2 linked regions of the Sporocytophaga myxococcoides DSM 11118 genome follow. The protein of the gene in region 2 interacts with the protein of the main gene of each other region in a pairwise test. Links are inferred from orthologs where the notes say so. Each region holds a gene or a part of one and is shown on either strand. Other genes may lie near its edges. The genes, in order: K350_RS0105325 and recJ.

Region 1 (15,928 bases), on a different replicon or contig from region 2:
ATGTGGGCCCTTCCAGCGTGTCAAAAGGTTTTCAAGCTTATAACCAGAATCAACAAACTTTCTGAAGATCTTAATCACTCTCTCATCGTTTAGGTCAAACAGATCCTTAATATTACTTCCGATAAGCTCTGAAGAGGATGCATAGCCATACATATGGGCCATCCTATCATTGCACTCTGCAACATAGCCGTAATCAAAAATTTTTTGCACTTGTTCCCTCCCAGGGATTGAAATATCAATATCGTTAATAACATGAAGTTCATATCTCCATATACCTTCCTGACTCTGTGCAACAAATGCTTTGTACTTTTCTTCACTTTCAACCAGCTCTGCGGTTCTTTCTTTTACTCTATTTTCAAGTTCGCTATTGATATTCCTGAGTTTACCTTGAGCTTTTTCAAGTTTCTCATATGCAGTTGTCAGTTCTTCATTTTTTACTTTCAATGCCTGTTCTGCTTGCTTCATATTTGTTACATCCAGAACTGTCCCCACAACTCTTCCACTTTCACCATTAACATCTTTATAAATTTTTGCCCTGGAAATAAGATTTTTAAAGCCTTCATTGACATTAATTCTGAAGTCAACATCAATCAACTCATTATTGAGAATAGCTACTTCTATCAGTTTAAATATTTTTTCAGCATCATCAGGTTGTATGACAGCACGAACATCCTCAAGAGTAACGGTACCATCATTTTCCTTTAATCCGAATATTTTAAAAAACTCCTGCGTCCCATGAATGATATTTGTTTTCATATTCCAGTCAAAGCTTCCAACATGGCCTATCTTTTGGGCCTCTACCAGCTGTGCTTCACTATATTTCAACGCATCTTCAGCTTCAACCCTGTCAGTGATATCCTGAGTCACGCCTAAAATCTGATACGGCACTCCATGCTCATCCCTGGCAAAAACAGTATCCTGACTAATGAACCAGCTCCACTTCCCTCTGGAATCCTTCATTCTATAAACAAGCTTTCTTATCTCACCTTCCTTAGCATCAACAAAACCATTGAAGTGTTTGACGATTTTCGGCAGGTCGTCCGGATGCAGAAAAGTAGCCAGTAAATTGGAACCAAGTTCTTTCAACTCATCAGGAGAGTACCCCAATACATCTGCCACAGTTCTATTTGCATAGACATTCCTTTGTTCACGTATATCATAGATATAAAGTATATTTGGGGTCGTTTCAGCAATTTTTTGAATGAAGTTACTATTTTGCTTCAGCGTCTCTTCTGCACTCTTGAGGTCATTAATGTCTGAAGCTGTAAATAGAATCTGTGTAACTTCTCCCTTTTCATTCTTTTTAAATACTATAGATCTTGAATAGTACCACCGCCAGTTTCCCGCCTTATCCTTTATTCTAAATTCTAATATACTTTCTTCATTCTCTTTGAGAGAAGTATACTTTTTATTTCTATTAATAACTGCATTAAGATCATCGGGATGAACTATTTGTCTAATAAGTCCATAACCATTTTTCTTTAAGTCCTCTTCCTCTACAGCCACATTTTCAAAAATATTCTCATTGTAATAAATAAGATCATTCTGAGGCACAGCTATAACAAGAATAATAATAGGGGCGACTTTTGTTATCTGTGATACCAGTTCCTGACTTTGTCTTAGCAACCTTTCAACTTCCTTTATCTGGGTTATATCCTGCGTAATTCCTTTCAACGATTTTACTTTGCCATTTTCCTTTACCGGCACTCCATGCGTTCTGACAATTCTATGCTCTCCATCAGGCCTTGTGATTTCATACTCATGAGTATATGGAATTCCCAACTTAAGAGCGTTATGTATATTCTTTAAAACTCTTTCTGAAGTTTCTTTTGTCATCAAAACACTAATATCATCTGTGGTCATTGTATGCTTATATGGCAACCCAAATATCCTGTATAGCTCCTCTGACCAAACAGTTATCCCGGTCTGGCCATCCATTTCCCAGTTGCCAAGCTCCGCCATTCGTTGTGATTCTTTAAGCCGCTTTTCATTAACCAGGAGCTTTAATTCCGTTTCCTTTAGTGATTTTATAATTCTGTCCGCTTCCTCTTTTTGAATATCAGTATATGCCTCAATTGCTTTTTTTTCTCTTACAGTATAAAAGTCAACTATTTCATTAATAATTTTTAAAGCTAGATCAAGGTCATTTGTATAAGTGGGAAGAAATTTCAAAAGGGCTTTTTTTCTAGCGCCATACTCAATAGCAATATCTGTAGCATTTACTTGTAATCTGGAAAGTTCAAGAAGCTGATCCGACTTCCAATCGGAAATCCCTTTTTCTATGTCTTCATTTCCCTTACCGTCAATCATGTTTTTAAGGAAGACAACAAGGCGTGTTTCTATCACCTTCAGAAACTCTTCATCTGTCAAATGAGTCACCCATTTTAGTAATGGCTGTTCCAACTCTCTCTTACTGATCAATTCCTGCTTGGCAAGATCGGTGAGATGGTTCTGAAATAAAAAATGAGCGTAATCTTTAAGATAATGAATTTCTACACCTGCCTTGTTCATTAAATCAGTCCGGTTGAAAAGATTTATTCATTGAAAAACAGGTAATTTATGATTATGTTTAAAATAGATTAAACATCAAGCTAAGGGAAGATCTGTATAAAAGGCAAGTTTAAATGTGTTCGAATTGTAGTATTTACTTTAACAAATCCATCATTCCTCACTTGGAGGATTGCCTTGAAATTTTCATTTTTACTTCCAGATTTTATTCTTTTGATTAAAGCGACCACAACCAGAATAATTCAGGTAATATTTTCTGCGATAATATTATTTACCGTATGGATAATGTTCAAAATTACCATACCCTATTTTTCTTTCCGCTACGACATTGGTTTTCTACTGACCAAACAAGCTATTTTACACATGGATATCTGGCGGTGGTCATTTTATACACATATCGCTTCAAGTATTTTTGTTTTGCTGTTTGGAGTATTCCAATTTATAAAACCACTGCTTGAATCATTTCCTAAACTCCATAAGCTATTGGGTAAAGCTTATGTATTCATCATATTATTTCTGAGTGCTCCCAGTGGCCTTGTAATGGCATTCTATGCTAATGGAGGCATATATGCAAAAACCTCCTTTATTATTATTTCTTTATTGTGGTGGTTGTTTACTTTTGTCGCCTTTCTCAAAATAAGGAATAGAAAAATAAAAGGGCATATTGACTTCATGATTAGAAGTTATGCCCTTACATTATCTGCAATTACATTGCGTACTTATGTGTTAATTCTGCCTGCTTTTATTCATCTTCATGCAAAAGAAATGTATACACTTGTTGCATGGCTAAGCTGGGTCCCCAATCTTATTATTGCAGAAGTAATTATTTATTATAAAGTATTTAAATAGCCGAATCTGCCGCAACAGGAACTTGCTCAGCAACAGGAATAAGATTACTATCTCCTCCTACAGAATTTTCTATTTTACCATTTGGCCCAATCTTAAAATGGTTCTCTGAAATCATATCGGTTTTTATAACCTCGTTATCAAAATCTTGCTTATCATATGCTTTTCTCCAAGAGCGTTTATAATCCTTTATAGTGAACTTATCTTTTTCAAACTTAAGTGTCTTTAATATTTCACCAGATTGAACCGCTACAACTTTTGAATCAATGATACGTCTGTCTTTTCCATAAGTAGCAAGTCTGAAAGAGATATGTCTCATATCTTTAGGACAAGCAATTTCTGAGGTGTCGATAGAATATACTACTGCCCTTACAGAATCATTAATTCTAAATGTTTTAAGAAGATTGAAATCAAACCAGCTATCTGGCTGGTCGATTTTTTCTTTAAGAAACAATGAATAAAAAGATGATAAATGAACCCTTTCTTCAAAGTCACCATCTGAGCTGTAGGAAAATTTCCGGACTCCTTTCTCATCAATATCAAAGACATCTATAGTGTCTTTAATACTTTCTATGAAATCCTTAAATACTTCTTCGCTATTCTGAAAAGCTTCTATCTCATCATCATTCATAAAGGCCAGCATCATATCTTTGAACTCGTGTGAGTTTTGATCCAGACTGATCCTTGCTTCTTTAAGAAAACGATCTTTAATGTTATCTATATTAATACCATTTTCTCTTCCTTCATAGATAATATATTCATCCAGGTATTTTGTGTCTAAGTAACTTGAAATAAAATAAGAATAAAACACTTCCTCGTCAGGGGCTTCAAAAATGAAATCATTAATGAAGCCCGCAGGTGTTGACAGATATCTTTTCTGACTAATCATTCTCAGCACTTCAGAAGCTTCTTGATACTGCTCCCTCTCCAAAAGGTACATTCCCAATCTTCTATATGAATCAGCCGTCGGAAATAAGGAAATTGCCCTCATATAATAATGAATGGCTTTCTTTTCATTTACATCCCGCATGCTTTCTGCCTTTTCATAAAAGGAATTTGAGATCTCACTGTAATTATCCTTGTATTTATTAATATAACTGAAAACAGAATCTGCATTGAAAATTTCGCTGGCTCTTAGAGACGGAACTTCAATTGTTTCTGTTTCTACATCCTTACCACATGACATTAAAAAAACACTGAGTAAGGAAATTGTATAAATAAAATTTTTCATGATCGTTATTTGGCTTGGCTTGCAAGAATGGTTGAATCGTTATAATTGGCAGGTATCTCATCTACTACGATCTTGCCGTCTTCTGCTATCTTATATTTTGCTTCAGCAACAAGCTCAAAAGATTTAATTTTATTTTTATCAAATGATACTTCATCCACCGGGTATTGCCATTTCCTTTTGAAATCCTTCATTACGATCTTATTCCCTTCTACAGATGCCTCACGCACATTCTCTGTACTGCATTGACATGAAATGAGTTTGCGAGAGATAATCTCTCCCTCTTTATCGTATGTAGCTAAAACGGTATGGACAGGCTGCATGTCTTCTCCATAAAAGCTTTCGGATGTATAGATAAAAGCAGAATAGTTTTCATTTCCACCCATATTGGCAACATAATAAAAGTCATGAGAAACATCTCGACCAAATGATGCATTTTCCATTTCCGGAACAAACTGTACAAAATCATAACTTACAGATTCTTTATAATCTTTCATTTCAACTTCATTAGCTGAAATAAAAAATTTATCCGTTTCCGCAGGGAAAGCTTTTTTAAACAAATCAAAAGAAGAGGCCGCTGCTACAGTTGTGTTTGACAACCTCTGAATCATTTCTTTATATTCATTTGTAGAGGTGATAGAACCGATAAGTGGATCTTTCTTTATTGAATTTGTATCCATTAAGCCCTTTTCAATGACTTCTCTCAGATGAAAAACCACAGACGATACATAAGAATCCTCTGATGTCTGGAAATTGGATTGAAGAACATTATAAACACAAGCAATCTTATAATTTATCTTTGCCTTTGGTTGGAAATTAAGATCTTCCGCAAGGCGAAAGGCTTTGATTGACTCTTCCAACATTTCTTTATCTGCTCGGAAATCCAACAATGCGTTTCCAAGTTCATAATAAGTTTTAGCATCAGGCAATATCAGTATAGATGATTTGAATTGCTTTATAGCAGACGCTAACTCCTTTTTATTCTTATAAGAATCAACACCTTTTAAAAACAGGTCCCTGCTTTTGTCCTTCAATGAATCTAAACCCACTTCTTCAGCATCGAACAATACATCACGAACCACTGAGTAATCGTAAATTTCTGATTTTTTTAATGTAAGCGGTTTAATTTTAAGTTTATACTCTTTTTGTGGGGAGCATGATACCGCTAAAGCGAACAAACATGCTGCGGCAATATTTAACTTTTTCATTTATTTCTGTTAAAAAATATATAGATAAATATACAAAACTTTTTGCTCAAAAATGAATCAATCTAACTGCTGCCGCCCTCCAACATCTTACCAAACAATTGTAATTCAACATTTTCATTTCCACAATGGAAAAACTTGTTAATAACTCAGACATTTTCAATGAAATCCCTTTTCAAATTTTTAGTATCTTTAAAATCCTGAAATTTTAATCTAGCAAAGTTGAAAGTCTGCATAGCCGAAAAACCAAGTGTTGCAAGAGAAATTGCCGATCTTCTGGGAGCTAAAAACAGAAAAGACGGTTATTTTGAAGGTAATGGCTACCAGGTAACCTGGACCATTGGTCACCTTTGCACGCTAAAAGAGCCCCAAGACTATGATGCTCAGTTAAAATGGTGGAACATCCAACATCTTCCCATCCTTCCTCCTAAGTTCGGCATTAAGGGCATTAACAACCCCGGAATTGAGAAACAGCTCAAAACCATAACAAAACTGGTTAATGAAGCTACTGAAGTCATTAATTGCGGTGACGCCGGCCAAGAGGGAGAACTTATCCAGAGATGGGTACTTACAAAAGCCAACTGTACCAAGCCAGTTAAAAGACTCTGGATTTCATCCCTTACGGAAGAGGCTATGAAAGAAGGGTTCAGGAATCTGAAAGACAGTAAAGAATATGATCTGCTTTATGCAGCAGGTAGCTCAAGGGCTATCGGAGACTGGCTACTGGGCATTAATGCCACAAGACTTTATACACTGAAATACGCTCAGGGCAAACAATTGCTCTCTATTGGAAGGGTTCAGACGCCAACATTGGCGCTGATTGTCAACAGATACCTGGAAATAGAAAATTTTAAACCTCAGACTTACTGGGAGTTAAAAACTATATACCGAGATGTTGTTTTCTCCGCAAAAAACGGAAAGTTTAATGTAAAAGAAGACGCAGAGCAGATCCTGCAGGACATACAGAATGAGCTCTTTACCATCATTTCCTTTACCAGGAAAAAAGGTAAGGAAAGTGCTCCCAAACTTTTTGACCTTACATCTCTTCAGGTAGAATGCAATAAGAAATTCGGCTATTCTGCGGATCTTACGCTTAACACCGTTCAGAACCTTTACGAGAAAAAGCTTGTCACCTATCCAAGGGTGGATACAATGTACCTACCTGATGATATTTATCCGAAAATTAAAGGGATACTTTCATCTATGAGTGGGTACGCGGCACTTACTCAGCCTTTGCTGGGAAGTGCTATCAAAAAGTCAAAGAACGTGTTTGATGACAAAAAGGTAACGGACCACCACGCTATTATTCCTACCAACATAAAAGCAGGAAGTCTTGGAGGGTATGAAGGAAATGTCTATGACCTGATTGCAAGACGTTTCATCGCTGCTTTTTATCCTGACTGTCAGGTTTCCAAAACAGAAGTTATCGGTAAGGTTAAGGACACTGAGTTCAAAGCTACAGGAAAACAGATTCTTGAGGAAGGTTGGAGAGCAGTATACAAGGAAGAGAAAAAAGAAGAAGATACAGAGCAGGATGACGATCAGATACTGCCAGAATTTAAAGAAGGCGAGTCTGGCCCTCATAAACCTACGCTTGCAGAAAAGCAAACCAAGCCTCCAAAGCATTATACTGAAGCTACATTGCTAAGAGCAATGGAAACAGCAGGTAAACAGATTGCTGATGAAGAGCTCAGAGAAGCAATGAAGGAAAATGGTATTGGAAGGCCTTCTACAAGAGCCAATATCATTGAGACTTTATTCAAGAGAAACTATATTAAGAAAGAAAAGAAGAATCTTATTCCGACTATTACTGGTGTTCAGCTCATACAAACTATTGATTATGAATTGCTCAAATCTGCTGAACTGACAGGAAAGTGGGAAAAGAAACTTCGTGATATAGAAAAGGGTACTTTTGACGCGCGTGTATTTCTGAGTGAAATGAAGCACATGGTAATGCAGATAGTTCACCATGTGAAAAACTCTAATGCAAGAAAAATTGCAATAGAGGTAAAGTCAGCAGAACCAGAGCAAAAGAAAAAATCTGAAGATAAAGAGCCAAAACCCAAAAGTAAAAAAGCAGAGGCAGGTCAGGATGCAGATGTAAAATTGAGTTGTCCTAAATGCAAAAAGGGACAGATGATGAAAGGTAAAAAAGCGTTTGGTTGTTCTGAATACAAAAACGGCTGCAGCTTTCTTGTTCCATTCGAACTATTTGGCAAGACACTTTCTGATAAGCAACTCCAGTCACTTATCAAATCCGGTAAGACCCCCAATATCAAAGGCCTCAAAAAAGAAAGCGGAGAAGAAACGGAAGGGATTATAAAACTAGATGATCAGTTAAATCCTGTTATTGAGGAAAAACAGGCAGAAGCACTCATTTGTCCGAAATGCAAAAAAGGTGCTATCCTTGAAGGCAAAGCTGCATATGGGTGCGCAGAATGGAAATCAGGATGTAACTTCAGGATTCCACTCTTATTTATGCAGAAAGAGATCAATAAAAATCACCTGAAGGCTCTTATTTCCGGGAAAGAAACGTCTGTCATTAAAGGTTTGACAGATGAATCCGGAGCAAAAACAAACGCAAAACTTAAACTTGGAAGCTCTTTCTCAATTGAAATAAGCCATTCGTAAAGTTCCAGGATCTTTTAAACTTCTAATTCATATTTTTCAATCAAACAAATTTGCTCCAAATAGCGACTTTGATTTTTAATGAAGTTGCCCTAAAAACGGAAAACAATTTTTAAACAGGTCTTCTAAAAGAAGTGAATCTGATAGAATCTTCAGACGCTGCAATCACTGAATGAAGAGTTTTTGTTTTTACTTAATTTTTAACTGATTTATATGAAAAAGTAGCTATTAAACTTTGCACAAATTGAGAATGGTGGTTTTGAAAACTGGGAGACCAATTCTAACGGATATGAAGTACCGACAGCCTGGTCTAGTAATGGCATTTCCGTTACGTCAATTGGTCTTCCTGATAATCGGGCCACTTTGATAAAAGACCTAACATCATATTCAGGTTCATATGCTGTCACTTTAAAAAATTTTACAGAAGAAACGCAAGTTGGGGACTTTATCCAAAGAAATGGTAGCTCTGGGAATCTTTTTTTTTATGAAAATTTGATGAAAAAGAATTCAAACTGCCCGGAATAACAATAAATGAGACGCCTGCAGCTATTACAGGTTATTACAAATTTTCACAAGGCACCCCTCAAGATTCTGAGATTGCTGACACAGCAAGGTTTGAAGTTGTTTTATCGAAATGGAATCCTAAAACGGAAGTATTTGATATACTTGTTCAACGCACATTAACGATACTTAAAACCAAACCAGAATTTACTAAATTTACTATCAACCTTGATTATTCAGGCGAGATAATCCCCGAAAGCCTCTCAATTTTCATTTCAACAGCCAGAGCCTATATTGTTTCAAATGAAACCTCACTAACCATAGATGAACTTTTTTACACAACTGTAACAAGTTTAAGGGCTCCGATTTCCAATTTATTTTCTGGAAAAGCATATCCTAATCCGGCAACAACTGAAATTAACTTTAAAGGCCTTCCGGAAGAGTCTCGTTCAATAATAGTAAAAGACCTTTCAGGAAGAGTTGTAAAGACGCTTAACTTAACATCTGTTAATGCCAATTTAGGAACCTCAGATCTTAATTCAGGAATGTATTTATATACTGTCCTGGGCGGCGAAGAAAACGTCCTTAATATTGGCAAGTTTGATATAAAAAAATAAGCCGGTTAATTTCTTTCTATTCTTCGGCTTACTGAGAATCTTTTGATTCATGCAAGTCGGAGAATAGAAATATTATTTAAAAGTTCAAGCGATTCTTATAAATCGTAAACAATTCCTCCTCTTACAACAGGCATTTTATTAGGTGCGCTTTTATCCTGCAAAACATCATAAAGAACAGAAGCCTGGAACCTAGCCTTATCACTTATTCTGTATTCATAACCTGCACCTACAGGCAGACCTGCAGTCCATACTCTGTTGACGTTTCTAGAGCCATCTGCATTGGCAGAAGATGTCTGAGTATTAAGTGTCTGAAACTCTCCATGTAAAAATGCATTTTCAAGAAAATAGTATTGGGCAAATATTCTCCCACCTCCTGAAAGGATTGTTTCTGTTGAGTTTAAAGGTTTTTTATATGAAAAAATCGGGGAAAGCCCCAAGTTAAGTTTGAGATCTTCTATTTTATAACCTATGATTGGTGCTACATCAAGATATACACCATTATCATAACTCACACTTACATTTCCTCCTGTATTGAACTGTGCTGATGCATTTTTACTCAGAAACAAAGTTGCTGTCAAAGCAGCCATGAGGACAAATTTGTTAAATTTCATTCAAGTGTTTTTATCAAGTTTACAACATTTGAATATTTTTTCCAAAAGTCCGGATTATAGTGCTTATTGATTATATCATATAAAAAGAAAAGGGCCTTACGGCCCTTTAAAATTTTTTACCATTTTTACTTTGCGAGATCGACTCTAATAAGTACGTCCTGCTTCTTTTTCTTATATACCTCAACAACAAAACTATTATCATCTATAGGTAGAATGCGGCTTGTCTGAAATTGATATACTGGCAGTCCCAATACATCTCTTGTGCTTGTTATCGATACTTTGTCAACATTTCCACTTCCATCAGAAACTTTATACGCTGTCAGGAAACCCTCTGCACCATCATTGTAAACTGCAGGAAATCTATCCGGAGTCAGTTCAAGATTTCTTTCATTATCAAGAAAAAGGAAATAATGAGACCCATCAGCAGACATATGCTTATATGACATGCTTCCCCTTCCTGCCGTACCTGTTTGTCTTTTCGGAAGCTTTCTCATCCATTCCAACTGTCCGGATCCATTTATTTTTGTTACAAGCAGATCATTGTAGTGATAGGTATAATAGGTACGCATGGTACCATTGGAATAATAATAAGTATGTGTCTGAATGTAATGTTGCTCACCGATTAAAAGGATTCCGCCATTATCATCAACAAATAACTCCCTTAATTCAAGTTCTTCAAATTCAGCCTTGTCTTTCTCTTCTTTTTTCTCGTTTCTTCTCTGAGCCCTTTCGCTGACGTACATATTTAATACTTCCAATGGAATTTCATAGTTTCTTGAATCTATTAAGTCTCCTTCTTTAGTAAGCTTGAAAGTAAAGATACCATCGACAGCATTCCGGTTATCTACATTGTTATAAAAGCCCGCACAGATCATATAAGAATCTGATACTTCAAAGAGATTTACTTTATTGATAAATTTATTTCCCAGTGTTACAGGAGTAATTACAATTTTATTAGCCCTTCCGGACATTCTTAACAGTTCAATATGATAATTTGCATTATTCTCATTTCTCTTTTTATCATCTGTAGTTTCATCATTATAAACTGTCGTGAGTATATAAGCATTACCCTGGCTATCTACTGAATAGTCAAGATTATTCATTTTCTTTTCAGTATAAGGCATAGTAACTTCTTCATTCCAGACAGGCTCGAGATTTTTGCCAAATACATGCATTCCAATTATATCATAACTTTTATTGTCATTTTTGATCTGCGGTTTCAGCCTATAGTGAATAAGCATTCTGTCATCGTTTCTTGAAAACTGAAAATCAAACTTATTTACAACGCTGAAATTGTACCAACCTTTCGAAATTAAATCTCCCGAGACTTTTCCGTGAACCTGAACCAATATATTCTCTCCAGGTTTCAGAGTTCCTTTATCAAAATCTATTTCTCTGTAGCAGAGTTGTTCCATCTCTGCCTGCCTGTCCCAGAGAGAATAAAAGATAAAATATCTGTCATTGTACTCGATTACATGTTCAAGATTGAAGCCTTCAGGCAAATCTCTGGCTACACTTATTTTCTCAAAAGCAAGCTTTTCGGAATTAAGCTTTTGAATAATAACCTCTCTTTTTTTAATCTTAACAGTGAGTATCTCAGGCCCTTTGTTAAAATAATATTTGTATTGAGCATCAATTACGCCATAAGGCTGACCTACGGTAATCTTAACCTGCGCTTGTGCTATAAAAGACAGGATAAGAAAAAAAAGAATGAATCTGAATTGCATAGATTGAAAATCAATAATTATCTGTGAATGGATGAATAGAAATTGTGCCGAATGTGACTAATAATAAACGCATCAGGATTAAAATCATATGTAAAGGTAAAGCAGAAAAATTACCTTTAATTATTGATTTAAAAAATTCATAAAATAATGGCTCTTAAAAAAGCGGGTAAATACTTGTTACTCAAATTTTTTCAGGCTGAAGCTAAAAACACTTCCTTTGCCAATTATACTTTTAATCTCCAGGCGTCCTCCGTTTTTCTCAATAAAATCTTTACAAATAAGTAAGCCAAGACCTGTTCCTTCTTCCTTTGCAGTTCCTTTTGTAGAGGTTCGTGTTTCAATTCTTAGAATCTGATCTATCATTTCTCTGGACATTCCCACGCCTGTATCTTTTACACTTAACAAAACTTCTTTAGAGAAACTTTCAGAAGTAAGACTGATCACCCCACCTTCTCTTGTAAATTTAATTGAATTAGAAATCAGATTTCGGAAAATCGTCTCCAACATGTTCTTATCAGCAAACGCAATAGTGCCTTTTTCAATTTTATTATTAAGTATAATATTCTTTCGTTGCGCAGTATGTTCCATAATTTCGCATATGTTATTTGCAACTGATGAGATGTCGCAGTATTCTTTGTTTATAACAACTTTGTTCATCTGAGAAAGGGACCACTCCAGTAAGTTGGCTAATAGCTCACTCGCTCGGGAAGAGGCCAGGCTTAGCATATCTATTACTTCATCAGCTTCTTTCCACGACTTCTTATCTTTGGCTTCTGATAAAATCTGTGTAAGCCCTTTGATTGAATTAAGCGGAGAACGGAGGTCGTGACTGATAATTGAAAAAAATTTATTCTTATTTTCATTTAGCACTGTAAGATTTCTTTCAATCTTTCTTCTCCTTTGTATGTCCTTATTAATAGCAAAAATGCCGATAAAGCCCATCAATATGGAAATTACTCCTGCAACAATAATAATCCTGTCAGTGTCCTTTAAATTCTTGTAAGCGGTATTTTTTCTGGAATTTAGAATAACCTTTTCTTCATCCTTCATTTTCTTTTTTATAAACCTGATTGCCACAAACTTCTCATTGACGTTTTTCAGCAGTGTTTTGTGCAAGTCCAATTGTTCTGCTGATTGCTTATAGTTAATTATATTCTCCAGAAGTCGCTCTTTATCTTCCACCAAATCGCTAAATTCGTCAAACCTCCTTCTTTGCAGACCAATATCGGGAATAAGCAGATCCAGCTCCTCCAGTTCCTTTTCCACGAAGTCGCTGTTTTGTCGAAATTTTAATATGATAGTTGAATCTCCTTGAAAAAGGAATCCTTTCACATCATTTTCAGTTTCCCGGCATTTTATTTCAATAGCATCCAGATGTCCGATCACTTCATAAGTATGCTCAACTAAAGAAAAGTTATTCGTCAGATTTTTTGATGACCTGTAATACATTACAAGAATTACAATAATTAATCCTATTGAGAGTGCAAAACCCGTAAAAAGTCTGGGAGAATATTCTGATTTAAATGGAGAAACCATCTTCTAATTAATTTCCACTATCCAACTAATAATTCACAATTAAAACTAAAGTTCAAACAAAAAAATATAGCATTTAATCTTTACAAGCACAACATCATCTTTGATTCGTACAACAAAACATTTTTTTAAACATATTGTTAATCTGTGAGTTAAGGACAAAAATTATTGTCAGCCATGAAACACCGCACTATCATTTGTCTATTTAGCTTCACATTTTTAGCAACTATTGCTTGTAAAAAAAACAAAGAAGATGAAGCAAGTCCATCTACCACCTATGTATTCAACAGAGATGTTGTAGGCATCTATGAAGGTCAAACCCATGACCAGATTACCGATGCAGGACATAACTATGTCTACGCAGATTCTACCTATAATGACAAAATTGAAGTCTCTCTTATCAACCAGGATAGTCTTAAATTCATCTGCAGGGATCATCAATACAGATTCAAGCTGGATACAATCGACTTTTATATGAAGTGGCTCGGGAATAACACAGTCATTTCATTTAAATTTTTAGAGAATAAAGAATTGCGTTATTCCTTTGAAACGAAAAGCTGGATAGGAGATTCATTACATAGTCAGACAACCGCTTTTAAAGGATACAAAAAATAATAACCCATTTTGGTAAAAATATAAAGCCCTTTGCTCCGGTTGCAAAAGGGTTTTTTCGTTCTGAACTTCTCTTGCTTACCTTTGCTTGACTTTAAAAGAATATCAATAAGCACAGAAGTATATAATGTTGAGAAAACCATCACAAGGGAAAAACAACCCTACCCTTACAGAGCGGTATGGAGCACTGAAAAACCTTCTCCCTTTTTTTAAGATAATCTGGAAGGCAAGTCCTTTAATGGCTGTGTCAAATGGAGTTCTGAGAATCGTTAAAGGTATCATCCCGCTTCTGATGCTTTTAATAGCTCGTAAGATAATCGATGAGATTGTTATGATTTCAGGACATCAGGCGGAAGTCACCTCGAGGCTTTGGATTCTTGTAGGAAGTGAATTTGCATTGGCTATCCTCTCCGATTTACTTTCAAGAGCCATTGCGCTGCTGGACAGCCTTCTTGGTGACCTGGTTGCTAACAGTACTTCTCTCAAACTAATGGACCATGCCGCTCAGCTGGATATGAATCACTTTGAGGATTCAGAATTTTATGATAAGCTGGAGCGTGCAAGGAGACAAACTCTTGGTCGTACTGTGCTGATGTCTCAAGTGCTAAGTCAGATGCAGGATGCCATATCCTTAGCTGGTCTTTCTGCAGGTCTTATTCTTTTTAATCCCTGGCTTATACTTTTATTGCTAATCGCTGTCATTCCAGCATTTCTTGGGGAAGCACATTTTAATGAAAAGACTTACTCTCTGGTACACGGACAAACGCCTGAAAGGCGTGAATTGGATTATATCCGCTATATCGGAGCAAGCGATGAAACAGCTAAAGAAGTTAAAATCTTCAACTTATCAGACTTCCTGAAATCGAGGTTTGCTGAACTTTCTTCAAAATTCTATAAGGCCAATAAAGCTTTGGCTTCTAAAAGAGCAATGTGGGGAGGCGCATTGGCAGCCATAGGCAGTGCAGGATATTATGGGGCTTATGTATTTATCATCATCAGAACAGTAAATGGCAGCCTCTCTTTGGGAGACCTTACATTCCTCGCAGGTTCCTTCAATCAGTTGAGAACATTGCTTCAATCAATGCTTACAAGATTTTCAACAATTGCAGAAGGCTCCCTATACCTAAAAGACCTTTTTGATTTCTTTGAATTAAAACCGGAAATCATAAGCCCAGCAACTCCAAGGCCTTTTCCAAATCCAATACAGCAAGGCTTTCTCTTTGAAAATGTTGGATTTAAATATAAACATGCGGAAAAATGGGCTATCAGAAATTTAAACTTTACATTAAACGCAGGTGAAAAACTCGCATTGGTAGGTGAAAACGGGGCTGGTAAAACAACACTTGTAAAGCTCCTTGCCAGATTGTACGATCCTACAGAAGGAAGGATTTTACTTGACGGTCATGATATAAAAGAATATGACGTTTTGGAATTGCGTTCAGGGATAGGGGTTATATTTCAGGATTTTGTGAGGTTTCAGATGACTGCAGGGAATAATATTGCTGTGGGCAGAATAGAACAAAAAGAAAATGTATCCAGAATTGAACACGCGGCCTCTAAAAGCCTTGCTGATTCTGTTATTATCAAACTGCCTAAAGGCTATGAACAAATTATTGGACGTCGGTTTGCAGAAGGCGTAGATCTTTCTGGTGGAGAATGGCAGAAAATTGCACTTGGAAGAGCCTATATGAGAGACGCCCAGGTACTTATACTTGATGAACCAACGGCTGCTCTGGATGCAAGAGCTGAACATGAAGTTTTTGTGAGATTTTCCGAATTGACCAAAGGCAAAACTGCAGTATTGATAAGCCATCGATTCTCTACTGTCCGCATGGCAGACAGAATCCTGGTGATAGAAAATGGCCAACTTCTGGAAATCGGATCTCATGAAGAGTTGCTCAAAAAAGAAGGT
Region 2 (15,767 bases):
TGATGAAATGGCTCTTGCCTTATATTTTCGCGGTTCTGTTGTTTTTCCTTGGATGTCAACAAAATCATTTAAACCAGAACGGTACTAATCCATGGGTTCCCAATGCAGAGCTATATGGTCTCTGGAGCGGGAGTTGGCCATGCCCTGATTGCGATGTTCTGGCCTATAAGCTAACTATTCAAAGATCGGGGTTATTCAGGGAGGAGTCTGTGAAGGTTAATGGAAAAGGCAATTCGGAAATTTTGGAAGGCACCTGGCAAATGATCAATGATAGCGTTCTTAGCTTGAATAAGATGGATGGAAGCAAAGCAAAGTTTCTATTTAAAAGAAATGAGCTTGGCCTGCTTAATGAGAAAGGATCTTCAGTTCGAAATCAATATATTTTATACAGATCTAATGCTGAAGTCAAACTTGAAGAGAGTGAAAAAATGCGTAAGGGAGGGATTGATTTTATTACGGACCTGGATGAAAAGTGGAAGCTTACGATCGATTTTGAAAAAGAAGCTGTATTTCAATTCCCTGAAGGGGAAGTTATAAGGGCTGCACTTAATGATAAAATTGACCCTGATCGCAACATTTGGAAATTCACTAGTTCTGCTCCCGGATCTTTTCTATCAATTGAGCTCACGAAGGATATTTGTATAGATAGCATTTCAGGAGAATCAATTCCTTATAAAGTTTTAATATCTGCCGAGGGCTTAAGAAACAAAGGTGTCTCAAGATTTACCGGGTGCGGGAGTTTTTTGGGAGATTGGCGCCTTCACGATATATGGGCTCTAAGATCATTTAATGGTAAAGAAATTGACGCAACAAATTTTGATAAAGGTATTCCTTACCTTGAATTTAATATCAGAGAAGGAAAAATTTTTGGAAATGCTGGTTGCAATGCTATTAGTGGAAGTTTTATCCAGAGCAAAAGCATTCTGGCGATCGGATCTATTGCTTCAACCAAAATGCTTTGTAATGCTTATTCCTTCGAACAGGATCTTCTGTCAGCTCTTTCCCGGAAAAATTTTAAATATAAATTCGACGGACTTAAGCTTACTTTATCCGACGAAAAGAATGTCCTGGATTTTTCAAAAGTTGATTAAAGGGCACACAGTTGTTTTTTGTGACTTAGGTAATCTTCCCAGATTTCTTTTAAAATCTGACTTGCCGGTTTAATGTCTTTGATTTGTGCAGAAACCTGACCTATTTCAAGTTCTCCATCATTGAGGTCCCCTTCAAATATCCCTTTCTTAGCTCTGCCTTTTGCAAGTAAATTTTTTAATGATATCGGATCAGCTCCTTTTTCTTCAGCTTGTTTTACTTCCTCATAAAATTTATTTTTAAGCAATCTCACCGGGGTCACAGATTTAAGAGTCAACACTGTTTCACCCTCTGCAGAATTTGTAACTCTGTTTTTAAAATTGATATGTGCAGAAGATTCTTCACTAATTGCGAACCGACTTCCTATTTGCACTCCATCTGCACCTAAAGCCATAGCCGCCAACATTCCTCTGCCTGTCGCTATACCACCCGCTGCTATAACAGGAATTTTTACCGCTTCTTTAACCATTGGTACCAGACAAAAAGTAGTTGTTTCTTCCCGGCCATTGTGACCTCCTGCTTCAAAACCTTCGGCTACAACCGCATCTACTCCCGCATCTTCAGATTTTTTGGCAAATTTGACACTTGATACCACATGAACGACCTTAATACCATTCTCCTTCAAAATTTTGGTCCATGTAGAGGGGTTGCCAGCAGAAGTGAAAACAATTTTAATTTCTTCTTCAATAATGATTTTAATAATTTTATCTATATCCGGATAAAGGAGGGGGACATTCACTCCAAAAGGGTGGCTAGTAGCTTGTTTGCATTTGACCAAATGTTCTTTTAAAACCTCTGGATACATAGAGCCTGCTCCTATCAAGCCGAGGCCACCAGCATTACTAACTGCTGAAGCCAGCTTCCAGCCGCTGCACCAAACCATTCCCGCTTGTATAATCGGATATTCAATTTCGAATAATTGATTGACTCTATTCATGGGTAATAAATTATTTGATTGGAAAAATACAATATATTTTCTTTACTAATATACTAATTGTCAGGTTTATGTATAGCATTGATTTTGACCATTTTCAAGAAATATAAAATACATGCGTGTATAGATAAAATTTTAAAAAGACTTTTGTTTGCAGGCATGAAAAAAAATGTTAAGGTTATCAACACTGGATATAGGTCGATGAATGCTTTAAAGTCATTGATTGTCAGTTGAATTCGAGTGAACATTTTCGCTCTGTGGATAAAAGAATAACTTTGTGGAAAAACTTGGCTCGAAAAATTGAAAAAATATAAGATTTATAATTATGTAATATGTTGCTGTTCAGTAGGTAAAGGGCCCCTGCAAATTTTCTAAAACTTGGTAAAAGTCATTTTTCCGCTTGTAAAATTTTTTGTTGCCATATTGAAATTGTACAATTTTTAAGTTGTTGGAATAATTCTTCTGAATTAAGGTAGAAGATTTTGATCTTAAGTATATTTTTTAATTCCTATTAAAGATCACCTTCTGAATCCTTCTCTTTCAGGAGAAGCTTTAAAATTCCCCCTAAAAATGAGAAATTAACTATTTCATGCTCTGTGACTACAATTTTCTTAATTGTTTATTCTACTGGGAGTTCATATCCATTAACAATTTATTTTGGTTTGAGGTTGTACTCTAAAGTAGTTTTAGGTATGTGGAATCTCATTAAATATTTTCAACAACAAAAGCTGAGAAAATACTATACAAAACTCAGGCTTGACGCGCTTGAAGCCCGTAAGAATGGAGATATAAAAAGATCGCTGGCATTAAATGCCATGGCTGACAAGCTTATGAGCGATGTAATTTACAGTTAGAGGTTTAAATTCTTTAAAATATCCTCTACAAATTCACGAGAGTTGGAGAGTCTGGGCACTTTATTCTGACCGCCCAGCTTACCTCTCTGCTTCATCCACTTGTAAAAAGTCCCTTGTGGTACTGAATGAATAATCGGTTGCTGAAGGGCAATATCTTTATATCGTTTTGCTTCATAGTCAGAATTTACGACTTTAAGCTCTTCGTCTAATATTTGGGAAAATTGATGCAGGTCCTTTGGTGACTGAGAAAATTCTATAACCCATTCATGTCTTCCATTTTTATTCCCTTCGAAGAATACAGGGGCAGCAGTAAAGTTACTCACAATAGAGCTGGTTTTCATGCCTGCTTTGGAAACAGCCGTTTCTGCATTTTCGACCATTAGTTCTTCACCAAAGGCGTTTATAAAATGCTTGGTCCTTCCGGTTATTCTGATGCGATAAGGTGAAAGGGAAGTAAATTTTACTGTATCTCCAATTTTGTATCTCCACAAACCTGCATTGGTAGAAATTACCATAGCATAGCTCTTATCAAGCTCAACTTCGTGCAGGGAATAGCTTTTTGGGAATTCATCATCCTGGTGATCGATATCAATGAATTCATAATAAATGCCATAATCCAGCATCAGAAGCAGTTCGTCTGATCCTTTCTGGTCTTGAATTCCGAAGAATCCTTCCGAGGCAGTATAGGTTTCCATGTAATCCACAGAGGGAGCTGGAAAGAAGTTTTTGAATATTTCCCTATAAGGAGAGAATGCCACTGCACCATGATAGAAAACCTCAAAGTTCGGCCATACTTCAAGCATGTTCTTTTTGCCTGTAAGTTCGAGTATCCTGTTTAATAGAACGATGGTCCAGGTAGGAACACCGCTGATACAGGTTACATTTTCACTTAGTGTGGCTTTGGCCATTTTCTCAATTTTCTGTTCCCACTCATCCATCAAAGCAATAGTGAGATCAGGTGTTCTTGAGTACTGAGCCCACATAGGCAGATTGGCCATGATTACAGCAGAAACATCACCATAAAATGAATCTTTCCACTTCGGGTTTTTATAATAGGAGCCGCCTATTGCAAGGTTTTTCCCATTGAATAACTTGCTGTGGGGGTTATTATTAAAGAAAAGGCAGAGCAGGTCTTTCCCACCTTTATAGTGACAATGATACAACGCCTCTTTGGAAACTGGTATAAATTTACTTTTTGCATTAGTGGTCCCGGATGATTTCGAGAACCAGGAGATTTTAGTGGGCCAAAGAATATTCTGCTGGCCCTGCATCATACGATCTATGTATGGAAACAAAGATTCATAGGGTGATACTGGTACAGAGTTTTTAAATGCTTCAGCAGACTTAATGGAATTATAGCCATACTTTTTTCCCCACTCCGTATTTTTTCCTTTTTGGACAAGGTCAAAAAATAATTGTTCCTGAATCTCATGAGGATTTTTCATAAAACGCTCAATATGGCCTATACGCCTCTTGAGAATATTCTTCATTATAAGATTCAGAATCATCCGTTAGATCTTTCTTTTCAATTCGAAATGTTTTCCAAGATAAACTCTTCTAACCTGCTCATCCGCCGCAAGTTCTTCTGCAGTACCTGATTTTAGAATCTTTCCTTCAAATAAAAGGTAAGCCCTGTCCGTAATGGAAAGTGTTTCGTTTACATTGTGGTCAGTAATAAGAATACCGATATTTTTATTCTTTAGTTTAGCAACAATTGATTGTATCTCTTCAACCGCAATTGGGTCTACACCAGCAAACGGCTCATCCAATAACACAAACTTCGGATCTACGGCAAGAGCTCGGGCTATTTCTGTCCTTCTTCTTTCTCCTCCTGAAAGCACCATGCCTATATTTTTTCTCACATGGTTTAAGCTGAATTCATCAAGAAGTTCCTGAAGTTTTTGCTTTTGGTCTGCTTTGGAAAGTTTAGTCATTTCCAGAACTGCCATAATGTTTTCTTCCACTGTAAGTGTTCTGAAAACTGAAGCTTCCTGTGCTAAGTAACCTACTCCTCTTTTTGCCCTCTGGTACATAGGGAGTTTGGTTATTTCTTCATCCTCCAGAAAAATTTTTCCTTCATTGGGTTTTATGAGGCCCACTATCATATAGAATGAAGTAGTTTTTCCGGCTCCATTCGGTCCCAGCAGTCCTACGATTTCCCCTTGTTTAACTTCTACCGAAACGTTGTTAACTACGGTTCTGGCTTTATATCTCTTAATTAAATGTTCCGCTCTGAGTATCATCTCTGATTATATAACAAAATAAAAGGAAGACCCTCTTTTAATTATTGACAAATTTTATATCCTTTATGAATAATTGCAAAGTTTTTTTACCATTAAATTCATTTTCATAAATATGGTAACAAATATTAAATGGCTCTCCTTTTGAAATTCTTTTAAATGGTTCTACCATATTAAATCCGATCGCCTCAATGGGATTAAAGCCATCCTGGGAAATTCTCAATTTCAGGTGCTGGTCTTTCAACAATCTTGCGGAACCATCATCTCTGACATTCTCAGAAAGAAATACGGGATCCATGTTTCCTGGCCCGAATGGAGCTAATTGCTTCAGAATGTTATAAAACTTCTGATTAATCTGTGACAATTCAATTTTAAGATCAATATCCAATTTGGGTATTAAATCCTCTTGCCGAATATCGCAAGAAACAACCTGCTCGAATTTTTCCTGGAAAGCTTTGATATTTTCAAGCTTCATAGTAAGTCCGGCGGCATAAGTATGTCCTCCAAACTGTTCAAGCAGATCAGAGCACTTTGCTATTGCTTCATATACATCAAATCCGTCTACAGATCTTGCAGAGCCTGTAGCCATGCCATTGTTTTCAGTAAGAATAATAGTAGGTCTGTAATACTTCTCAATGCATCGGGAAGCCACAATCCCTATAACCCCTTTATGCCAGTCGTTTTTGAAAAGGACAGTTGATTTTGAATCCAAAGCCACTTTGTCCTGAATCATTCGAATAGCTTCGTCAGTGATGTTCAGGTCAAAATCCTTTCTTACTTTATTCTTTTCGTTTATCTTTTCAGCCAGTAGATCTGCTTCATCCTGGTCTTTGGCAATAAGCAGGTGAACTGCATGTTTGGCATGTGCAATTCTTCCTGCAGCATTTATTCTGGGACCAACCCCGAAGACAATATTATTGATCGTAAGTTCTTTTGATACGCCTGATATGTCAATGAGCGCTTTCATTCCGGGACGAGGCGACTCATTTAACACCTTCAAACCATGGTAGGTTAATATCCTGTTTTCACCGGTAATAGGCACTATATCTGAAGCTATACTTACAGCAACTAAGTCAAGAAAGCTAAAGAGTACTTCTTCTTCCAGACCAAGGTCAATACACAATGCCTGCATCAATTTAAAGCCAACGCCACAACCAGAAAGTTCTTTATATGGATAATCGCAGTCTGATCTTTTGGGGTCAAGGACAGCACAGGCGATAGGGATAATATCGCCGGGCTTGTGGTGATCACATACTATGAAATCTATTCCTTGCTCTGTAGCATAAGCTATTTCATTTGATGACTTGATGCCGCAGTCAAGACTGATAATAAGAGAAAAGCCATTTTCCTGAGCCCAATCGATACCGGTTTTTGAAATGCCATAACCTTCTTTGTATCTGTCGGGAATATAAAATTCGAGGTTTTCGTAATAGTTGCTTAGAAAGCCGTAAACCAGTGTGACAGAAGTAGTACCATCGACATCATAGTCTCCGTATATAAGGATTTTTTCTTCATTGTCCATGGCCTCACACAGCCTGGAAACAGCTTTATCCATATCTTTCATAAGATATGGATCATGTAAATTTTCTAATGAAGGTCTGAAAAAATCTCTGGCTTCTTCAAATGTATTGATCCCTCTTTGAATCAGTAGAGAAGAGAGAGAAGCGTTGATATTAATCGCCTGTGATAAAGACTCAATGTTTTGAGCCGGAGGAACATGTTTAAATACCCAACGCTTTTCCATAAAGCATACAAAATATAAAAAAATAGCGACTTTTTTATAAAAAGGGGACGTTATCAGGCAAATATTCCGGGTTTATTACCTGAAAAGGCATTATTCGCCTTCTTCCAGCAAGTCAGGAGTCTCAAGATATTTGATATCTCCAACGGCTTTGCCCGCTATTCCTTTAATTGACCCATACATATCTACTGTATTGTGAAGGACTTTTTCCAGTTGTTTTTCACGTTCTTTCCAGAGTTTTTGGGTGACAAGTTTTTCTTTTGCTAGAGCTTCCTGCATGGAAGAAAAGCCTTCAACAATTGCTTCCATCTGCTGCCGGAATTCGTTACCGGTCAGATAGTCATACAGCATTTGCATTTTATCCCCCTTGTTTTCCTGTGATAATTTTACTTCAGTCAATTTAATAAGGGTATCTCTGAGAATCATGGCAACACCTTTCACTTCATTGAAAGAGCAAACCCAAACACCATCGCGAAGACCAAACTTTTCCATGTCTTTAGGCATGGTTTCAGTTACAAGGACAGCAAGGTCAGCTTTTTGCCCCCGAAGATCTCCTTTCAGTTTTTCAATCCAACCTTCGCTGAAAGCCTTGGTACGCTTGCTTTCATAGATGATTTTTCCGCAATCTTTTCCGGAAGAGTTCCTTACAGTGTGAATCACATCGGCTCCTCTTACCCCTTTTCCTACTTCTTCTACCAGGTCAAATGGGAAAACTTCTCTGAGCATTCCTTCAAGTACAACTTCCTGGGCTTCACCTTGCAACTGCATAGAGCCTTGTTCTGCTTTTCTTTTCATCTCATCAATCTGTTTCCTCAAAGAATCCAGCTGCATGTCCTTTTCTTTGATCTTCAGTTGATTGTTTTCGTCCATTCGTTTGCGAATGTCGTCCTCCATATCCTTGGCCTTATTGAGAAACCTTTTCTCCATTTCCAGCTCAAGTTCTTCCTTTTTATCATTCAGCTCCTTTTCTTTTTTTAGAAGCTCAAGCTCTTTAGTTTTAAGCTCGCGGTTTTCTTTTTTCCGCTCATCAACTTCTTCCTGTAAATTTTTTAGTTGAAGCTCAAAGTCCTCTTTGACTTTGCTTTTGAGCTGATCTTCCATTTCTTTGGTTTTGTTCAGAAGTTTTTTTTCCAGCTCCAGTTCAAGTTCATCACTTTTCTCCTTCAGTTCTTTTTCTTTTTTCAAAAGATCAAGCTCCTTCGTTTTCAGCTCGCGGTTTTCCTTTTTGCGTTCCTCAATTTCTTCCTGCATTGTTTTGAGCTGCATTTCAAAATCTTCTTTCACTTTGCCTTTGAGCTGTTCCTCAATTTTCTGCTTTTCCAGAATCAGTGTTTTTTTCATCTGAGATTCCTGATCTTCCCGTTCTTTAATCAGTTTGGCCTGATAAGCACGGAGTTTGTTTTCTTTTTCAGCGAGTTCAGCTTCTTTCTGTTTCTGGATTTTCTCAAAATCCTGTTTTAATTTTTCCTCTATATGGCTGGCAAGCGCTTCTTCTACATTGAAATGATGAGCGCATTTGGGGCAGGTAATTTTATTTTCCACTAGAAAGTTCTTGAAGTATTGTTAAAGATAAGAAATATGTGGCTGAAGGCGAAAAGCAGAAAGCTTAAAGTTAAAAAGATGAAATGACTCAATAATCATTAGTTTTGAAAGAGCAATTCAATAGGAGATTTTAAAAAATTTCGTGGAAAATTATGAAGGAATTAAAAAATAAAGAATCGGATAATTAAAAAAATATCCTATTGCATAAAAAAGGCTGACTCTTTCGAATCAGCCTTTTTAAATATTTAATTACTTATTAAATGAGGTATTATAATACACCTTCAAGCACATCTTTAATCGGTACTCTTTCGCCATTTTTATAAGCGACGATCCAGGCATCTTTTACACCCATGTCCCTGAGTGCTTTTTTAAATGTATTTGCCTCCCAATAGTCAGCAAAATTGCCCAATGTGTACTTCTTTATGCCATCACTATCTACTTCGCCACTGAAGTTTGGATTATTGTCAAAATATTTTGACAGGTCTTTGTTTCTGAAAGAGCCTACCTGCACTTTAAAAGTAACGCCAGGTACGGTTTTGGATTTAACACTGCCAGCTCCTCCTGATTGAAGACTTTTTTTAAGTTGCTCTATTTCTGCATTTTTGGCATCCACCTCAGATTTTAAACTGGCTGATTGGGAAGCTTGAGCTGATAAAGCATCTTTTTCTTCAATAAGCTTCTTATACTCCATCGGAGTAAGAGATTTCAGTTTTTTAGCCCATTCTTTTTCAGTTTCCTTATCAGATTGGGCAAATCCGGCAGAAACTGCCAGAAACATTAACAATCCGAACACATGAGCGCTCTTTTTCATGATAGTAGCTATTTAAATAATGTTTTTAGAGTATCCTGTTTTTATAATTGCCGACAGGAAACCCTAAAATATTATTTAAGGCTTCCTATCATGTCTTTTGCGTTAACCCAACTAGTAAATTGCTCGTCAGTCAATAGTTGTAGCTCTATAGCTGCCTCTCTTAAAGTTTTGTTTTCTTTATGAGCTTTTTTGGCAATTTTAGCTGCGTTTTCATAGCCGATATGTGTATTAAGAGCGGTTACCAGCATCAACGAATTTTCAAGATTTTTATTGATGAATGGTAAGTTTGGCTCAATACCGACTGCGCAATTTTTATTGAAACTATCGGCAGCATCTCCGATTAGTTTTGCAGACATTAGCAAATTGAAGATTATTACGGGCTTGAAAACATTTAGTTCGAAATGTCCTTGCATTCCACCGACAGAAATTGCAGCGTCATTTCCTATAACTTGTGCGCAAACCATTGTAAGTGCTTCAGACTGAGTAGGATTAACCTTTCCTGGCATAATTGATGAACCTGGCTCATTTTCAGGAATTATTAGTTCTCCAATCCCGCATCTTGGTCCGGAAGCAAGCAATCTGATATCATTTCCGATTTTCATTAAGCTTACTGCAAGTTTTTTCAGCGCCCCTGAAGTTCCCACTGCTGCGTCGTGAGCTGCTAATGCTTCAAATTTGTTTGGAGCAGTTTTAAAAGGATGCCCTGCCAGTTGTGAAATTTTCTTTGCTACAAGTTCAGAATATCCTTTTGGCGTATTTAGCCCGGTTCCAACTGCTGTTCCTCCAAGTGCAAGCTCGGAAAGGTGATCCAGGGTAGATTGCAGGGTTTTAATACCATGATCCAACTGAGCTACATAACCTGAAAATTCATTTCCAAGTGTAAGGGGAGTAGCATCCATCAAGTGCGTACGACCGATTTTTACAACATCTGCAAAAGACTTTGCTTTGGCATCAAGCGTATCTCTAAGAGACTTTACCTTAGGAATTGTTTCTTCAACGATCAGTTTGTATGCTGCAATTGACATTGCAGTCGGGAAGGTATCGTTAGATGACTGAGATTTATTTACATCATCGTTCGGATGAATTTTTTTCTTTTCGTCTTCAAGTTTACCACCAAGAAGAACGTGAGCTCTGTTTCCGATTACTTCGTTCACATTCATGTTAGACTGGGTTCCTGAACCTGTCTGCCATACCACTAAAGGAAACTGATCGTCAAGTTTACCATCCAGAATTTCTTCACATACTTTGCTGATTATCTCAGCTTTGTCAGCAGAAAGGACGCCAAGCTCAAGATTGGTTTGTGCGGCAGCTTTCTTCAAAATAGCAAATGCTCTGATCACTTCAGTAGGCATAAGGTGCCCGCCGATGGTGAAGTTTTCTTTTGATCTTTGTGTTTGTGCTCCCCAATATTTGTCTGCCGGAACTTGTACCGGCCCCATGGTGTCTTTTTCAATCCTGAAGCTCATAGAATATTTTAGTTTTTTATTAGTTACTGTATAGTGAACAATATTACAAAAATATCAAAAGACCTCTAGCGCGATATAGCAATATTTAATGTCGGATTTGGAATTTTTCCAAATTTTTCCACAATATGGTCCTGTGATGAATAAGTGGTATCTTTGAATAATAATATTATGGCCAAAGTAAAATCCTCGTTTTTTTGTCAGAGCTGTGGTGCGCAGTCTGCTAAATGGGTGGGTAAATGTCCTTCCTGCGGAGAATGGAATACCTATGTGGAAGAGCTTATTCAGAAAGAGGAAAAGCAGTCCTGGAAGTCCTCTTCTTCTACAAAAGTTGCTAATAAACCCAAGCCCATCAATGAAGTTGCTTACGATCAGGAAGAGCGCATCTATACCAATGATGGCGAACTAAACAGAGTATTGGGAGGAGGTATTGTCCCAGGCTCTTTGGTTTTGATCGGTGGTGAACCAGGTATAGGAAAATCCACCCTCATGCTTCAAATAGCGTTAAGTCTTGTTGAGCATAAGGTATTGTATGTTTCGGGTGAGGAAAGCGAGCAGCAGACTAAAATGCGTGCCGAGAGATTGGGCATAAAATCCAATAACTGTTATGTACTTACAGAAACATCTACTCAGAACATCTTTAAACAGATTGAGATTCTGGAACCAGATGTTTTGGTAGTTGATTCAATTCAGACTCTACACTCTTCTTTTATTGATTCAAGTGCAGGAAGCATTTCTCAAGTTAGAGAATGTACTGCTGAGTTGCTGAAATTTGCCAAAGAATCCGGTACTCCTGTTTTCCTCATAGGTCATATTACGAAAGAAGGAACAATAGCCGGACCTAAGATTCTGGAACATATGGTTGATACTGTTCTTCAGTTTGAAGGTGATCGCCATATGGCTTACAGGATCATGCGTACAACCAAAAACCGTTTCGGATCTACTTCTGAGTTGGGTATATATGAAATGTCTGGTGCCGGGCTAAAGGAGGTCTCTAATCCTTCACAGATCTTGTTATCTCAGAGAGATGAGGTTTTGAGCGGTATAACTATTGGAGCAACCTTAGAAGGTAATCGTCCTTTGCTTATAGAGGTACAATCTCTTGTAAGCCCAGCAACCTACGGAACGCCGCAACGGAGCTCTACCGGGTTTGATGCGAAAAGACTAAACATGTTACTGGCTGTGCTGGAGAAAAGAGGAGGGTTGAGACTCGGCGCTCAGGATGTGTTTCTGAACATTGCAGGTGGGCTTAAGATTGAAGACCCTGCAATAGATTTATCAGTTTGTGCATCTATCATTTCATCCTTCAAAGATCTTGCAATTCCACAGACAGTTTGCTTTGCCGGTGAAGTCGGTCTGGGTGGTGAAATAAGAGCAGTTAACAGAATAGAACAAAGAATTTCAGAAGCGGAGAAGCTTGGGTTTAAAGATATTTTTATTTCAAAATATAATAAGAAAGGTCTGGATACTGCTAAATTCAAAGTTAATATTCATGCTGCTGCCAGACTCGATGAGGTGTTTGATTCTTTAATGAATTAGCAAGTTTGATGAAGTTAAACTTTTCTTTTTTTCAAAGAATTGTAGACAGAGAAGTTTGAGGATAGGTTGTATTGAAGTCCTTTTGCAATTGATTAAAATACTCATGCATTAGTTTTATATAAGTTTGCATTTGTAATTCTATCTGTACTTTGTTTTCGCTATCTTTTTCTCTTATCCATTGTACTGCCATAACTTTAGCCCTGACTCCGGCCTTATAATACTTGTAGAATAAAAATAGCAAATATTCCTCAGGGCTTCTTATTGCCGGATTGAATATATTATAATATTCAAGAATCAATTTTCCAAAATCCTTCCTTCCATAACTGTCGAGGTCCATGGAAAGAAAGGCAAGCTCTTCCATTACATCTATTTGCCTCAACGAATCGCTAAATTCAATACAATCGAACAGTATAGGTTTATTAAGGAGAAAGATGTTTCCTGTATGAAGATCGCCATGACAGTCTCTGACATATCCTTGCTGCATTCTGAATTCGAGAAATTTTTTAAAGTGCTGAATAAACTGCAGGCAATAGCTGGTACTTGTATCAATAAAGTCCTTATTGGCCGGATCAATTTTATTAAATATTGCTGAATAGTTGAGGAGGTCTTTGGTTTTATCTTTAATCAGGTCACTTTGATTATTTATGATTAAAGGGTTTGATGAAAAATGAAATTCCGCAATAGCTTCAGCGATATTGCGAATATCATTTTCTGCTACCTCTTCTTTTAAAAGAAGATTGTTTAATTCCTTTCCTTCAGGAAGTCTCCTCATTTCAACTGCATAATCAATGATTTCTCCATTTTCTGCTCCTATCTGAAGACGCGCATTGACTATTCTTATTGGATGAACAGATATGTATATATCTGATGAGAATCTTTGATTTAGTAGTAGCTCCTTTTCACAAAAATATTTTCGGCTTTCTAAAGATGTAAAATTAAGAAATGAAGTTTCAACCGGCCTCTTGATTTTAAAGGCTCTATTTTCTGAGAATAGGACCCAGGAAATAGAGGTTTCGGTAACAGAAATTGGGCTTGAATGATCAGGTAAAATTATTTTATCCAATTGTTCTTTTTCCATGAAAATTTCAATGTGCATTTAAGTATGCAACTGCTTTGGTAAGCATTAGGTTAATATCATCATGTGAAGAGTCAAGCTTCAGGAATTCTGTCTGAGGTAATTCAAACTGCTCTTTCATTTTCTGATATACTGAATAATCAGCATCGCTGAACGGTCTTTTCTGAGAGACCCGAAGTTTTATATCCTCTTCATTGGCACTTATAATAATAGTCTTACAAGTGATTTTATGAGGTATACATTCCTTGCAAAATGATTTTCTTAAATCATCTTTAATAAAAGTAGCATCCAGAATAACATCCTTTTTTCCAAATAGGATCTTATTCATCCGTAATCTCATTTCTGAATAAACAGCTTCCTTTTCCTCTTCTGAGTAATCAGGATTCTGAAACAGTTCCTTTCTTATAATATCACTTGAGAGATATCTTGCATCAATAAGCTTAGCTAATTTTTCCGCAAAGAAAGATTTACCGGAACCTGGAAGGCCTGCAATGATTATGACCATGAAAATGAAACAGAGAACCTTTTAAAAGGTTGAGATAAAGCAGTGAGAGAGGATAGCTACCTTTTTATAAATCGACCTGTTGTATTAACTATTTTGCCTTTAATACTTAAAAAGTAAAGACCAGGATGGATATTGGAAACGGGAATTTCAAACTGACTTGTACCGTTGTTAAAAGTTATATAAACTTCTTTGATTAAGACTCCTAAAGAGTTGTAGATGAGCACCTGTGCTTCGTCGGAAACACTTGATTTCAATGATAATTGTAATGTACCTTCTACAGGATTCGGTGTTATGCTGAGCTTAAGTTGTTCCTGATCAATAAATTGGAAATGAAAGTTTTGAGGAGAAAAAGATGTATCATAAGTATCATTTCCGTCAATATATTCTTCCTGCAGGCAGAAGCCGTTCCTGTGTATCAGGAGGAAGAAGAAAAAAAATGTGACGTATTTTAGGAACCTCATTCGGCAAATTTAAGCTTTAGAAACGATTATTGAATCGTTTGTTCGCAAATTTTGTAAATAGGTCTTAATTATTAAAATTATCAGCCAATAAATAATCAATATGAAAATTGTCACCCCCTGCAAAGTGGCATTGTCATGCAATGCGGACCACCTCTCGCTCTTGACAATTCAGCTGATGGTAGATTGATGATTGTATTTTGAATATCTTCCTGGCAAATCTTTCCACTTCTAAGTTCCTGAAGCAATTCCGATGCCTTGACAACTTGATACCCGGCTTCCTGCAGTGCTTTGTTTGTTTTCAGATTCCTGTCATAAGTGAATGCAACACCCTCCCGGACAGCAAACAAGTTACAGCCATCGGTCCACTGTTCCCTTTCTTCAAAGGGAGACTTACCCTCTCCGCAAAGAATGAACTGCCAGTCTGGATAAATGTCTTTTAATATCGTGCTTAGACTTTTTGCCACAATTGGTTTTTGGCTATTGGCAGAGTAATGTTGTATTTTCATTTTACCTTCCTGCATAATCAAAGGAGCAAAAACCACACTTTGATTTCTTTTTGCCATTGTAAAAACAGTATCCAAATGCATGCAAAACCTCAGTGGGGGAAGATTTACAACTGTTATCTCACTGACAATTTTGTGTTCGAAGATTTTCCTGATTATTCTCTCAACAGCCATTTCAGAGGTCCTTTCGCTAGTACCTATTAGTAAATGGTTTTCATTTACCATCATTACATCACCTCCTTCTACAGAGAATACTCCAAGGTGACCATTGTTATTGTCAACCAGCTCCTCCACGTTGTCTGAGATCCCGAAGAGTTTGTTGCTTTTGTTTACTGCCGAAAACAGTGGATGGTAATGAAATACAAAGTACGAAAGTATGGATTCTCTAGAACGTGCTCTTTTGGAAGCTTGTGCTATCAGTAGATGGTTGTTGATGACTGTTCCCAGATCTCTTGTAAAAATGAGATTAGGAAGAGGCAAGAAAATTGAGATTTCTTTTTTGTTATGGTATACTCCTGATATCAGTGTATTGGCTAATACTTCCGGTTCTGCATTGATCAGAAACTGTTTTACCCTTTCATCGCAGTGCTCAAGTCTGCAAACTACTGCTACCAGTTCTTTCTTAATATCGTCTTGCTTCAGGATGTCTCTTAAAAGGTTTGAAAAATCATGTACGTTTTTTTCACCTATAAAATGGCCAAGCAAATTTGTGAAGACCTGATGTTCCTCAACCATTTTAGGAAGGTACACAATGTCCTCATATAAAAGGTCAACAGCCTTTGATGGTGTTACTTTTTCAATTCCTTCATCCGGCTTGTGGATCAGAACCGATTTTAGTGCTCCGATGTCGGAAGCGACACGGATGACAGAATTATCTATATCCTTAACTTGGCCCTGGTCAAATCGCATAAAACATGGTTTTAGATGAGAAGATGAGGTTAATAAACCATCATCTTCATACAGAATACGCTTCCACCGGATTTAATAAATTCCGAAGTGTCCACTTCAAT

The links.
Region 1: the proteins of recJ (region 2) and K350_RS0105325 interact in binary tests that used the Escherichia coli proteins (3 or more experiments, as listed by UniProt). The link is inferred for Sporocytophaga myxococcoides DSM 11118 from one-to-one orthologs.

What each region holds. Positions count from the first base shown.
Region 1 is NZ_AUFX01000004.1:572,599-588,526, forward strand. The notes cover bases 5,626-8,713. They hold K350_RS0105325 (type IA DNA topoisomerase), read left to right. Parts: upstream 5,626-6,009; coding sequence 6,010-8,418; downstream 8,419-8,713. Other genes in these bases: K350_RS0105315 (hypothetical protein), read right to left, coding at 5,626-5,790; K350_RS32270 (hypothetical protein), read right to left, coding at 8,625-8,713. Outside these bases: K350_RS30805 (PAS domain-containing protein), read right to left, coding at 1-2,511; K350_RS0105305 (DUF2306 domain-containing protein), read left to right, coding at 2,794-3,357; K350_RS0105310 (tetratricopeptide repeat protein), read right to left, coding at 3,350-4,585; more of K350_RS0105315, read right to left, coding at 4,591-5,625; more of K350_RS32270, read right to left, coding at 8,714-8,822; K350_RS33075 (T9SS type A sorting domain-containing protein), read left to right, coding at 9,333-9,533; K350_RS0105340 (hypothetical protein), read right to left, coding at 9,629-10,144; K350_RS0105345 (hypothetical protein), read right to left, coding at 10,270-11,871; K350_RS30810 (sensor histidine kinase), read right to left, coding at 12,049-13,407; K350_RS0105355 (hypothetical protein), read left to right, coding at 13,582-14,019; K350_RS0105360 (ABC transporter ATP-binding protein), read left to right, coding at 14,144-15,928.
Region 2 is NZ_AUFX01000012.1:123,889-139,655, forward strand. What follows is about bases 4,510-7,436. They hold recJ (single-stranded-DNA-specific exonuclease RecJ), read right to left. Parts: upstream 6,862-7,436; coding sequence 5,158-6,861; downstream 4,510-5,157. Other genes in these bases: lptB (LPS export ABC transporter ATP-binding protein), read right to left, coding at 4,510-5,120; K350_RS0115880 (DUF2130 domain-containing protein), read right to left, coding at 6,952-7,436. Also shown: K350_RS0115850 (META domain-containing protein), read left to right, coding at 3-1,091; K350_RS0115855 (NAD(P)H-dependent flavin oxidoreductase), read right to left, coding at 1,088-2,026; K350_RS32390 (DUF6435 family protein), read left to right, coding at 2,716-2,877; K350_RS0115865 (GH3 auxin-responsive promoter family protein), read right to left, coding at 2,874-4,385; more of lptB, read right to left, coding at 4,389-4,509; more of K350_RS0115880, read right to left, coding at 7,437-8,400; K350_RS0115885 (SPOR domain-containing protein), read right to left, coding at 8,669-9,211; fumC (class II fumarate hydratase), read right to left, coding at 9,283-10,677; DNA repair protein RadA, read left to right, coding at 10,846-12,213; K350_RS29105 (hypothetical protein), read right to left, coding at 12,245-13,291; K350_RS29110 (P-loop nucleotide/nucleoside kinase family protein), read right to left, coding at 13,299-13,793; K350_RS0115910 (T9SS type A sorting domain-containing protein), read right to left, coding at 13,850-14,254; K350_RS0115915 (arginine deiminase family protein), read right to left, coding at 14,365-15,666; K350_RS0115920 (dimethylarginine dimethylaminohydrolase family protein), read right to left, coding at 15,696-15,767. UniProt on the Escherichia coli protein: Single-stranded-DNA-specific exonuclease.